DNA from 2 places in the Achromobacter sp. D10 genome. Region 1 is predicted to be linked to the other one. Evidence: riboswitches for the same ligand, from Rfam matches in the RefSeq annotation. Region 1 holds a riboswitch; the other holds the start of a gene.
The links. Region 1 has a riboswitch for manganese ahead of VCS63_RS07875 (sodium:calcium antiporter). Riboswitches for the same ligand answer to the same signal wherever they lie in the genome.
Positions count from the first base shown of each region.

Region 2: linked by a shared signal. The riboswitch ahead of mntP (manganese efflux pump MntP) and the one ahead of VCS63_RS07875 (sodium:calcium antiporter) in region 1 are both predicted to bind manganese.

Region 1 is NZ_JAYJLE010000002.1:227,814-233,743, reverse strand. Features, by position in the region: gene mgtA (magnesium-translocating P-type ATPase) at 1-879, opposite strand, end outside; gene VCS63_RS07880 (hypothetical protein) at 1,303-1,644, opposite strand; gene VCS63_RS07875 (sodium:calcium antiporter) at 2,083-3,087, opposite strand; yybP-ykoY riboswitch at 3,168-3,334, opposite strand; gene VCS63_RS07870 (aminopeptidase P N-terminal domain-containing protein) at 3,457-4,800, shown strand; gene VCS63_RS07865 (hypothetical protein) at 4,824-5,288, opposite strand; gene VCS63_RS07860 (UbiH/UbiF/VisC/COQ6 family ubiquinone biosynthesis hydroxylase) at 5,368-5,930, shown strand, end outside.
Region 2 is NZ_JAYJLE010000002.1:454,164-460,093, forward strand. Features, by position in the region: gene VCS63_RS08960 (sulfatase) at 1-1,227, shown strand, start outside; gene VCS63_RS08965 (tripartite tricarboxylate transporter substrate binding protein) at 1,277-2,245, shown strand; yybP-ykoY riboswitch at 2,282-2,471, shown strand; gene mntP (manganese efflux pump MntP) at 2,479-3,051, shown strand; gene VCS63_RS08975 (LysR substrate-binding domain-containing protein) at 3,088-4,038, opposite strand; gene VCS63_RS08980 (D-serine ammonia-lyase) at 4,130-5,449, shown strand; gene VCS63_RS08985 (hypothetical protein) at 5,464-5,835, opposite strand.

The DNA of each region.
Region 1 (5,930 bases):
GTAGCTGCGAGTGCCGGTCGCCACCACCAGGGCGCTGCCGGAACCGCTGACGACATTGGTGCCCATGAACGCCATGTTCTCCAACTCGAGGGCATTGGCAGTCTCGAGACGCTGCGTCGCATATTTCTCGACGGGCAGCGACTCGCCCGTCAGCGCGGCTTGCGCGATGAACAGGTCCTTGGCCGCAAGGATGCGGCAATCGGCGGGAATCATGTCGCCCGCCGACAGCAAAACCACGTCGCCCGGCACCAACTGCGCCAACGGCACCTCGACCTGCCGCGAACCGCTGACGTGCAGCGCCACGCCGAAATAGCGGCGGGCATCGCCTTCGGCCTGGGTGGCCGGGTCGCTGCGCAGGACGGTAGCGGTGTTTTGCACCATGGCCTTGAGCGCTTCGGCGGCGCGGCTGGAACGCTGTTCCTGCGCGAATCGCAATACGGTGGAAATGAGCACCATGGCCCCGATGATGAAAACCGCCATCCAGGATTGATCGTCCGGGACCGCCATGTGCACGTCGGTCAGCCAGGACAGCGCCGCCAGCGCGGTCAGCAGCAGGTTGAACGGGTTGCGATAGGACAGCCAGAGGTGGGCATGCCAGGAGAGCGGCTTTTCATGGTCGACTTCATTGGCGCCGTAGCGTTCGCGGGCGGTCTGCGCCTGGGCCTCCGACAGCCCGCCACGGCTGCTGCCGAACAACGAGAACAAAGCGCCAAAATCCATGCGCGCCAGGTCCAGCATCTGGCGGTTGGCATGGCGAGCCGTGTCGGAGGAGGCGGCGGCAGCCGCGCCCCGCTCGGGCATGGGTGAGCGGCGGAAGTGTCTAGCGGTATGGCGCAGGCCCGCCGCCGACGTAAAGAAGGACTTGAGAAACTTGAACATCGGAGTGCTCCGGTTATACGTGTAGTTGTCGGAGACACGGACCACCCTGCCCTGCTGCCGCCCACGCGCGGGCAGCAGCAGGCCGCGGCTTTCGCTCAGAAAGCCGTCAAACCGCCGCTTACGGGCGTGCGCAGGCACCGGGGCAATGTTGCCGGTATCCGGATCGCATGGAAATGCGCCGGGTGCGGAAAACGGAAGGGAGCTAGCGAAGGAACCGATACCGGCGGCGAGGGCGCACAAGACGTGGGCCAGGCCGGGGATTCCAGGCTGCGGACTCCGTACGGGCCAGGATGACTATCCCGCCTGTCGGTTCGCAGCGAATAGACAGGTCAGGCAGGCATGCCGGCGCCGCGCACTGGGCGCAATCGAGGCTCGGGGTCTAAGGCACTGGGCATGATCTCTCCTGGGGAAGAAAGGGCGGCTTCAGGCCAGCGCGGCCTGCGCGGCTTGGGCGCCGAAATGCACGTGACGCACGGCGGGATTGGCGCTCAGGCGGCGCGCCTGCGACATCAGTTCGCCCCGCAGCTCCGGGGGGCAATTGACGGTGATGCAGGCGGACGCCATGCCAGGGTCCCGGCCCTGGTCGATCTGTACTTGCGAGACGTCCAGGCCGGCGGCGCTGAAGTCCAGGCAGATCTGCTTGCGCAAGGCGCCCAGCTCGTCGCGCGGACAGATGACCGTCAAGCGCGATGTGCCGCGGCGGCGGCTCAGGGCGGCAGAACGGTCCACGCCGGCGCGGCGCAGGAACAAGTCGAAGAAACGCATAACGACCTCCATTGCAAGAATGGGGAGCGTGATCGCGAATACGCGCGCACCTCCGCTGCGTTCAGCGGACAGGCACGAAAAACGTGCACGAACGCGGACGCTGCGACTGGCGGCGGTTCTGGCGGTTTATGTTGGGGAGGTTCCCGGCAAGCCGCTGGCTTGCGCGATTGCCCGGGCGTGAGCCTGGAGCTTGGGATACAACCGCAACCTGTTCAACAGGCTGCGGCAGACGGAGTTCTGCGTGGACCTGTTAAACAGCGACGTCGATGCAAGATCGACAACTTTCGCCGGAATCGGTATTCACGAAGACTGCTCCTGGGATGGATAACAGGCAGGATTTTACGCGGGTTTCCACTTATGGACAAGGTTTTTGCCACGAAATCTGGCTTGATCGTGGCAAAACCGGCTGGGGCCGAAGCCCCCAGCGCAACGTGCCGCTCAAACGTAGAAATGCCAGCCCAGATAGGCGGCGAACACGGCATACAGGCCGCCCACCGCCGACAAGGCCGGCACGCTCATGACCGAACGGCGGAAGCGCAGCCACAGCAGACCGATCGAGAGCATGGTGAACAGGCCCGCCGCGAGCAGAGGGCCGTCCAGCAACCACGGCGTCATGAAGATGCCCAGCGCGCTGGGGATAGTTGCCTGGATCATCATGGCGCCCGAAATGTTGGCCAGCGCCAGCCGCTCCTTGCCCTGGCGGACCCAGATCAGTGCATTCATGATTTCCGGCAACTCGGTCGCAACTGGCGCCAGCAACAACGCCGCCACGTGGGGCGACGCGCCCATGGCCACGCCCAGCACTTCAATCTGATTCACGAACACGTGCGAAGCTCCGGCGATCACGACCAAGGCCATGACGGTCTGCGCCACCGACCAGAACATCGTCGGGTTTTCGTCGCGGGGGCGCAGCTTGAGCGGCTCGAGATCCTCGCTGTCCAGGCTCTCTTCGTCGTTGCTGAGCTCGCGCTTGACGTAGAGACCGTAAGTGGCCAGGAACAAGATGCCCAGCCAAGGCTTCCAGGCGAAAGCCAGCAGGCCCAGGCCGACCTTGAAAATGAAGATGCCCATGAACCAGGCCTGGTCGCGGGCCAGCCGGCGCTGGTCCGCGTTGATACAGGCCGCCTGCGTGGCCCGGCCCCGGCGCGAGCGCCAAAGGGTCAGGCCGACCACCGCATAAGCCAGCGTGGCCAGCACCAGCGGGCCGCCCATGGCGGCGCCAACGCCTATGTCTTTTTGCTCTGGGGTGTCGCCGAAGACCACGGCCATGAAGGTCACGGCACTTTCCGGCAAGGCGGTGCCGAAGGCGGCGAGCACAGTACCGGTCGCAGTGGCGCCAAGCTGGAAGCGATGACCGACCCATTCAACGCCGTTCACGAAGAACTCACAGGCGAAGTAGATCACTGCCGCAGACAGGAAAAACAGGAACAGGGTGAGAAACATATAGGCGAGCCGGACGAGCAGAAACCAATTGGCGCGACGTCGCGGCTCGCCCGGCCAAGGGTGAACGCAACGCGGCCAAAGGTCTCGCCTGGCTGCTCCATGCGGCGGGCGTGCCGCAGCGCATGGATACCGCTAGCGCCATGGAGTTCTAGCGGCTGCTCCGCAGCGCTGAACCACCAAGTCTGTTGACGCTAGCTCCTTTGAGGGGACAAAGGATGGCTACTCCCCAATGACAGAGCCGCGATTGTAGCAGCTTGCCCGAAGCGGTCCAGCGGATTCGGCGTGGCCTGCGCGGGGTGTCGTATCCGAGGGATGGCAGGTAAAGTAAACGGCATCATCACCTTGCCGGGGTTCGCGCCCCACTCCGCCATGAGCCTGCCTCCCGAAGACATCGCCCCTTACGCCGCGCGGCGCCAACGCCTGATGGAGCAGATGCGCGCCGATGGAGGCGGCATTGCGATCCTGGCGACCGCACCGGAAGCCACTCGCAACCGAGACGCCGAATACCCCTATCGGCATGACAGCGATTTTTTCTACCTGACCGGGTTCACCGAACCCGGCGCCTGGCTGGTGCTGATCGCGGGAGCGACCGACCGCTCGGTGCTCTTCTGCCGCCCACGCCACATCGAGCATGAAATCTGGGAGGGCAAGCGTTTCGGCCCCGAGGCGGCGGCGGCGCATTTCGGCTTTGACGACGCCCATCCGCTCGATGCGCTGGACGAGCTGATGCCCGCGCTGCTGCAGGACCACGCCACCCTGTACGCGCCCTTGGCCAGCGACAAGCGCAACGACGGCCGCCTGCACCGCTGGCTGGCCGCGGCGCGCGAGGCCAGCCGTGGCGGCCATGCTCCCCCCTCCCGCCAACAGGACATCCGGCCCCTGCTGGCCGAAATGCGGTTGATCAAGGACGCCAGCGAAATTGCCGCAATGCGGCGGGCGGCCAAGATTTCCGCGGGCGCCCACGTGCGCGCCATGCGCGTCGCCCGCCCCGGCATGCGCGAATACGAGATCGAGGCCGAACTGCTGTACGAATTCCGCCGCCATGGCGCGCAGTCGGTGGCCTACAACAGCATCGTCGCAGCGGGCGCGAACGCCTGCGTGCTGCACTACCCGGCCGGCGAGGCCGTGCTGCGCGACGGTGACCTGGTCCTGATCGACGCGGGCTGCGAAGTCGACAGCTATGCCAGCGACATCACCCGGACCTTTCCCGTGAACGGCCGCTACAGCGGCCCGCAGCGCGCGCTGTACGACCTGACGGTGGCGGCCCAGGACGCCGCCGCCCAGGCCACCGCGCCCGGCCGCAGTTTCAACGACGGCCATCAGGCCGCCCTGCGCGTGCTGGCGCAAGGCATGCTGGACCTGAAGCTCTTGAAAGGTTCGTTGGACGGCGTGCTGGAATCCGGCGACTACAGCCGTTTCTACATGCACCGCACGGGCCACTGGCTGGGCCTGGACGTGCACGACGTGGGCGACTACCGCCAGCCCGGCGCGGCCCATGGCGCCGAACGCCCCTGGCGCAGGCTGGAAGCCGGGATGATGCTGACGATCGAACCGGGCATCTATGTGCGGCCCGCCGATGATGTACCCGAGGCGTACTGGAACATCGGCATCCGTACCGAAGACGACGCGCTGGTCACGGACGAGGGCTGCGAGCTCATCACCCGGGGAGTCCCCGTGCAGGCTGGGGAAATCGAAGCGCTGATGCGCGAATAGGATCGCGGCGCGGCTGGCGCGCGCTAGAACACGTAGCCGTCCAGCCAGCCCATGGCGATCCAGGTGTAGACCACCACCATGGCGATGGCAAACATGGAGACAATGGCGCCGACCAGGCAGGCCAGGATGGCGACCAGCACCGGTCCCCAGCCGGTCCGCGTGGGTCGGCCCAGGCCGGCGTTGTAGAGGCGGTCGAATTTCTCGTCCGGCATCAGCGAAAACACCGCGCTTTCGATGAAGCCGTCGATCATGGGAATGAACAGCAGGAAGAATGCCGGGTTGTCGTACCAGACGGGATAGAAGCGCACCGCGCAGAACAGGCTGATGAGCGCCAACGCGGTCACCAGCCAGGCGTGGCGCCGACCCAGATACCACCAGTGCGCGCCTACCGCGCCGAACAGGCAGGCCAGCAGGCCCACCGTGACTTTGCCGCGCGGACGGCGGGCGGGTGCGGCGGACAGCGGGGAGGAAGCCTGGAGCTGCGTCATGTCGGTCGACCGGAAAAAGGACCACGGCGCCAAGAAGCGCCGGCTGCTGCGGATTGTAGTGGACGGTTAAAATCCGGTCATGACTTCATCCGCCTTCGACATAGCGATACTAGGCGCCGGCCCGGTGGGCCGCGTGCTGGCCCTGATGCTGGCCCGTGTGGCGCCGGACCCGGCGCGCATCGCGCTGCTTGCGGGCAGCCCGCCCGCCCCGGTCGCGCCGTCGGCGGCGGCGCCGGCCACGGATCCCCGCGTGCTGGCCATGAACCACGGCAGCCGGGTATTGCTGGAAGCGCTGCATGCCTGGCCCGACCGCTCGGCCGACATCCGCAACATCCATGTATCGCAACGCGGCCGGCTGGGCCGCACCCTGATCCAGAATACCGATTTCGGCGTGCCGCAGCTGGGCAGCGTGGTCGCGTATTCCGGGCTGCACGCGAAGCTGGACGAATGCGTGGCCGCCTGTGGGGTTACTGTCCTGCCGGGTCCGCCCGCCAGGATCGGCCTGCAGGATGCCGATGGCGTGCGCGTCCACCAAGGCGATACGACGCTGCTGTGCCGGGTCGCTGTGCAGTCCGATGGCGCGGGCGCGAACGACGTGCGGCGCGACTACGACCAGCACGCCGTGCTGACCACGGCCCATGC
Region 2 (5,930 bases), 230 kb from region 1:
CGGGGCGAGGCGTGGGTTGCCGAGCCCGGCAACTATGACCAGGAATGGGGACCGCTCTGGCGCACAGACCCCGCCCATGACCTGGACACCCCGTTTTATGGTTTCGAGCGCGTGGCGCTCGCGGTTGACCATGGCGACCAGGTCTGGGGCCATTACGAACGCTGGCTGGCGCGAGAGCACCCGGAAGCGCGGCGCCTGTGGGGCCCTGAACATGCCATGCCAGCGCCCGGCTATGTGCTGACCGAGCATCACCAGGCCTGGCGCACCCGTGTGCCGGAAGAATGCTCCACCACGGCATACATAGGCGACCAGACCATTGCGCAATTGCGCGAGCATGCCGCGGGTGGCAAGCCATTTTTCATCCAGTGTTCGTTTCCCGATCCGCACCACCCCTTCACGCCGCATGGCAAGTACTGGGATATGTACCGCCCGGAGGACGTCCTGCTGCCGGAGTCCTTTCATGCCTGCGTCTCTACCGGGCGCCAGATACCGCCCCATGTGGCCTGGCTGCATCGGCAGCGGGACGAAGGCAAGGCCGTCAAGCATACGCCCGCCATCTTCGCCTGCACCGAGCGCGAGGCGCGCGAAGCCATCGCGCTGAACTATGGTTCCATCAGCCATATCGACGCCACCATCGGCCGGGTCATGCAGGCATTGCGCCAGACCGGGTTGGACGACAACACCGTCGTCATCTTCACCAGCGACCACGGCGACTACTTCGGCGACCATCAATTGCTGCTCAAAGGGCCGGTCCACTACCAAAGCCTGATCCGCACGCCATTCATCTGGCGGGATCCGCAGGCCGCGCCTGCCGCCGCGCGCAGCCAGGCGTTGTGTTCGACCGCCGACATCGCCGCGACAGTGCTGGCGCGCGCTGGCTTGCCTGCCTACAACGGCATGCAGGGCGCGTCCTTGCTGCCGCTCATGTCCGGCGAGGCGGAGCGCGTGCGCGATGCGGTTTTGATCGAGGAAGAGGGGCAACGCACCATGTTCGGCTTCCCTGGCCGCACCCGCATGCGCACGCTGCAAACGCCGCGCCACCGGCTCAGCGTCTATGCCGATGCCGCCTGGGGCGAACTCTACGACCTGCGCGAAGACCCGCACGAGCTGCGCAATCTGTGGGACGACCCCGCGGCCGGCTCGCTGCGCGCTGAACTGCTGCTGGAACTGTCGCGCAGCATGATCCGCCACGCCGAGAGCAGTCCGCATCCTTCGGCCATCGCCTGACCACTCGCAGAGACGCTGGCCCACCGGCCAGCCCATCCAGGAGAAAAGCATGATCAAGTCCTTGCTGTTCTGTGCGGCGCTGCTCGTGGCCGGAACCTCATCCGCCATCGCTTCGGATTACCCCTCGCGCCCGGTCCGCCTCATTGTCAACTTTCCGCCCGCGGGTCCACTGGACCTTGAAGCGCGCGCCCTCGCGCAGCATGCGGGCAAGCTCCTGGGCCAGACGGTCGTCGTTGAAAACCGCTCTGGCGCGTCCGGCAACATCGGCGCGCAAACGGTAGCGCAAGCTGCACCCGATGGCTACACGCTGTTGATGACGCTGGACACGCTGATGACCGTCAACCCCTACATCTTCAAGGGACTGGACAAGGACGTCACGCAGAGGCTGGAACCGCTGAGCCTGGCGGGATCCTTCGGCCTTGCGTTGGCGGTGCGCCCTGAGCTCGGTATCAATACGCTGGATGACTTTCTGCGGTATGCCAAGACAAATCGCATCACCTATGCTTCTGCCGGCTATGGCAGCCCGGGCAATCTTGCCTTCGAGAAACTCAGGCTCGCGGCGGGCATGGAAGTCGCGCATGTGCCTTATCGCGGCAACGCGCCGGCTGTGAATGCCTTGCTGGGCGACCAGATTCAGGCCGCATTCCTGGCCACCCCCGGCGTCCTGCCGCATGTGCGTGCGGGAAAGCTGAAAGCGCTGGCGGTGTCGGGCAAGGAACGCGATGCCGACCTGCCCGAGGTGCCTACCGCCGCGCAGTCCGGCGTGGCGGCGCTGAAGAACTACGACGTGTCCTTCGCCTTCCTGGTGATGGCGCCCAAGGGCACCCCCAAGGAGATCGCGGACGTCTGGGACAAGACGCTGGCCAAGGTGTACGCCATGCCGGAGTTCCAGCAGAGCATGGCCGGGCTGGGCATGCGCGGGCCCTTCGCGGGCAAGGCGCAGGCGCAGGAATGGGTCGACAGGGAGGCGAAAGGCTGGAAAGAAGTGATCGAGAAGGCGGGGATACGCGGCGAGTAGGGGGTAACACAGGCGTCAGCCAGGTCTGCTAGACTGCCTCTACTCTTTGGGGAGTAGCCTCTTTGCGGTCCGGCCAGTTGCGCCCTGTTCCGTAAAGGCTTGCGTCAACATTCTTGGCTTTTGCAGCCATGGCGCAAGCGGCATTCAAGCTTGGCGAGACCACGGATTTTTCGCGCGACGCCGGGCGGCGCGGAAGGTCCGTGCGGTTCGCGCCCGGCAGGATCCTTCCTCAAATGAATGCCATCGCCATCATCGTTCTCGCGTTCGCCATGTCCACGGACGCCTTCGCCGCAGCCATCAGCAAAGGCGCCGCGCTGCACAAACCCAGATTCCCGGAAGCCTTGCGCACAGGGCTGATCTTCGGCGTGATCGAAGCCATCACGCCAGTGATAGGCTGGGGACTGGGCTCCGTCGCCGCTAAGTACGTGGTCGCCTGGGATCATTGGATCGCGTTTGCAATGCTCTGTGTCCTGGGGCTGCTGATGATACGCAACGGCTTCAAGGAAGAGGACGAAGACGCCGCGCCCGTCACCCGCCATTCATTCTGGTTGTTGGCCGCCACGGGCTTTGCCACCAGCATCGACGCGATGGCCGTGGGCGTGGGGCTGGCGTTCGTGGACGTGAACATCGTGGTGGCTGCCGCCGCGATCGGCCTGGCCACCACCTTGATGGTGACAATAGGCGTGATGCTGGGCCGGGCGCTGGGCAGCGTTGCCGGCAAGCGAGCCGAAATATTGGGCGGAATGGCATTGATGGGCATAGGCGCGGCGATCCTTTATGAGCATCTGAACGCCGCGGCTGCCTGATGCTCCCTGCGCAGGGCGGCCGCCGGTCTTGCGGCGCTACCCCTGTGCGCACCCGATCAGCTCGGAACGCGCGACGTCGAAGTTCCTGCACTCGGATTTCAGCCATTCGGAAAAGATCCGGGTGCGCCGCTCATCAGGCCGGCGCGACAGCAGCACGTAGCGCGCCGGCGCGGGCGCGTGCTTGCCGAACACGTCTACCAGCCGGCCGCTACGGATTTCGTCGTAGACCATCGCGCTGCGGCCGATCGCCACGCCCTGATGATTCAGCGCGGCGCCGATGGCAAGGCTGGCCAGGTTGAATTGCGGCCCGTCCAGGTGATGCAGCCAGCCGGGTTGATGCGCTTGCAGCCAGGTGCGCCATTCGATGAATTCCGCGGCGCCTACCCACGGCGTCGCGTCGTGGAGGAACTCGACGCCGTCGAGTGATTGGCCGGTGCGAAACGCGGGGTGCGCGGCCAGGTATTCGGGCGTGGCGACCACCAGCAAGTATTCGTCCAGCAGGGCATCCGCTTGCAGATGGCTGTAGCGCGCTGGGTCGTAGCGGACGGCGAGGTCTATGTCTTCTTCGTCCATCAGCTTGCGGTCCAACGGTTGGAACTCCGCCTTCAACCGCACCGACACGTCCGGCTGCAAGCGATGGAATTCCGTCAGGCGCGGCATCAGCCATTGCAGCGCGAACGACGGCAGGCAATTGACCTGCAGCGCGGAAGTGGGCAAGCCCAGCCGCTCGATTTCGTGTTGGATATCGCCCAGCGCGCGGTTGACCGTTGCGAACAGCGACTCGCCCTTGGGCGTGAATTTCAAGCCGCGCTGCCGGCGCACAAACAGCAGGTAGCCCAGGCGGTCTTCCAGCTGCCGGATCTGCTGGCTCACCGCGCTTTGCGTGAGGTTCATGGCCGCCGCCGCCCTGGTGAAGCTGAGATGGCGGCCGGCCATGTCAAAACAGCGCAGGGCGCCCAGCAGCGTGGAGTCGAAATGGACTGGCATAAGTCAGGCTAATGGCTGAATTAGAAATGATCGCTATTCTTGCATGGCTCCTGAATCTACGATTTGCGCCGAACCATCAACCCGCAAGTCCATGATGACCGCAAAATTCGATCCTCAGCTATTAGAAAATCTTCAATCAAGAACGCCGTTGCTATGGCTCAACCCGGCTAGGGGAGGGCGCTTGCCCGGCTCCGCGCCGTCCCTGGCGCTGATCGACGAGGCCGAAAGCCGCCTGGCGCGTTGCGCGCCGCTGCTGGCCGCGCTGTTTCCCGAGCTTGCCGCCGCAGGCGGGCATATCGAGTCCCGGCTGATGGACGCCAAACCCCTGCATCTTGCGCTGGGTGCCGGTGAGGCGTCGGGAAACTGGTATCTCAAACGCGATGATGAGCTGCCTGTGGCGGGGTCGATCAAGGCGCGGGGCGGTTTTCACGAAGTGCTGGCCATTGCCGAGTCGATCGCGCTGGAGCATGGCCTGCTGCAGGACGCGTCAACGGACAGGCGCGTCCTGGCCACGCCGCAGGCCCGCGCCTTGTTCGGCCAGTACGCCGTGACCGTTGGCAGCACGGGCAACCTGGGCATGAGCATCGGCGTCATGGCGGCCGCGTTGGGATTCGATGCCGTGGTCCACATGTCCGCCGATGCCAAGGAATGGAAGAAGGACCGGTTGCGCCAGCGCGGCGTGCGCGTGGTGGAGCATGCCGGCGATTACGCCGAGGCCGTCGCGGCCGGGCGGGCCCAGGCGCTCGCCGCGCCCCGCAACCATTTCGTCGACGACGAGCAATCCGAGCTACTGTTTTTCGGCTACGCCGCCGCGGCGCGCGGACTGGCGGCTCAGCTGACCGAAGCGGGGCGCGTAGTCGATGCGGACCACCCGTTGTTTGTGTATATCCCTTGCGGCGTCGGCGGCGCGCCAGGTGGCATCAGCCATGGCCTGAAAGCGCTGTTCGGCCCTCACGTGCATTGTTTTTTCGCCGAGCCCGTCGCCTCGCCCTGCGTACTGGTGCAATTGGCCTCGGGATCGGATACCCCTGTGTCGGTCTACGACCTTGGCCTGGACAACCGCACGGAGGCCGACGGCCTGGCCGTTGGCCAGGCTTCTGAATTGGTGACCGCGTTGATGGGGCCGCAGCTTGGCGGTGTCTTCACCGTGTCGGATGACGAGCTTTACCTGAACCTGCTTGCCTTGAAAGACATCCTGGGCGTCGAGGTCGAACCATCGGCCGCCGCCGGCGTCTCGGGACCGAGGTGGCTGCTCGGCTCAGCCGCGGGGCAGTCGTATACGCAGGGTATCGAGATGTCCCAGGCCACCCACGTCATCTGGACTACCGGCGGATCGCTGGTCCCTTCCGACGCGCTGCGCGGCTTCCAGGAGCACGCGAGGCAGTTCTGCTTGCGCCGCGCTGCCACGTAAAATGCTCATCCGCATTACTTGCCGAAGTACTGCTTGAACCAGAGCTGAGCGTCGTATGGTGATTGCTGCCCGCTGCTCAAACGGCATAGCTTCGAGGGGTTGGCATCAGCGGCTCTGCTCTTGCCAACTAGCGTCCAGCTCTTGGAATCAGGATTGTTGAATACCTCCATTTCCCACTGCGCGTTCGTCGCCGTTACACCTGTGGGGAGCTGCTTCGCAATATTGACGAGCGCACTTTTGACGCGAAAGCCATAGTCACAGACCGGTTCCTTGTAGAGGCCAAGGTCATCGCGTTCGCGTTCCCATTCTGCTGCCAGGGAGTCCCCCACCGTAAGAACACTGAACGCCATAGCGAGCAGGGCGGACTTGCAGAAGATTCTCGGCATCGCGGCTTACTCCAGGCGTTTCAGTCTTGGTGCGATTCTTGCCATCGCGTTTACTTGCGGTCAAGCAGGTGCGCGGATGAATCCGAAGGTAGTAA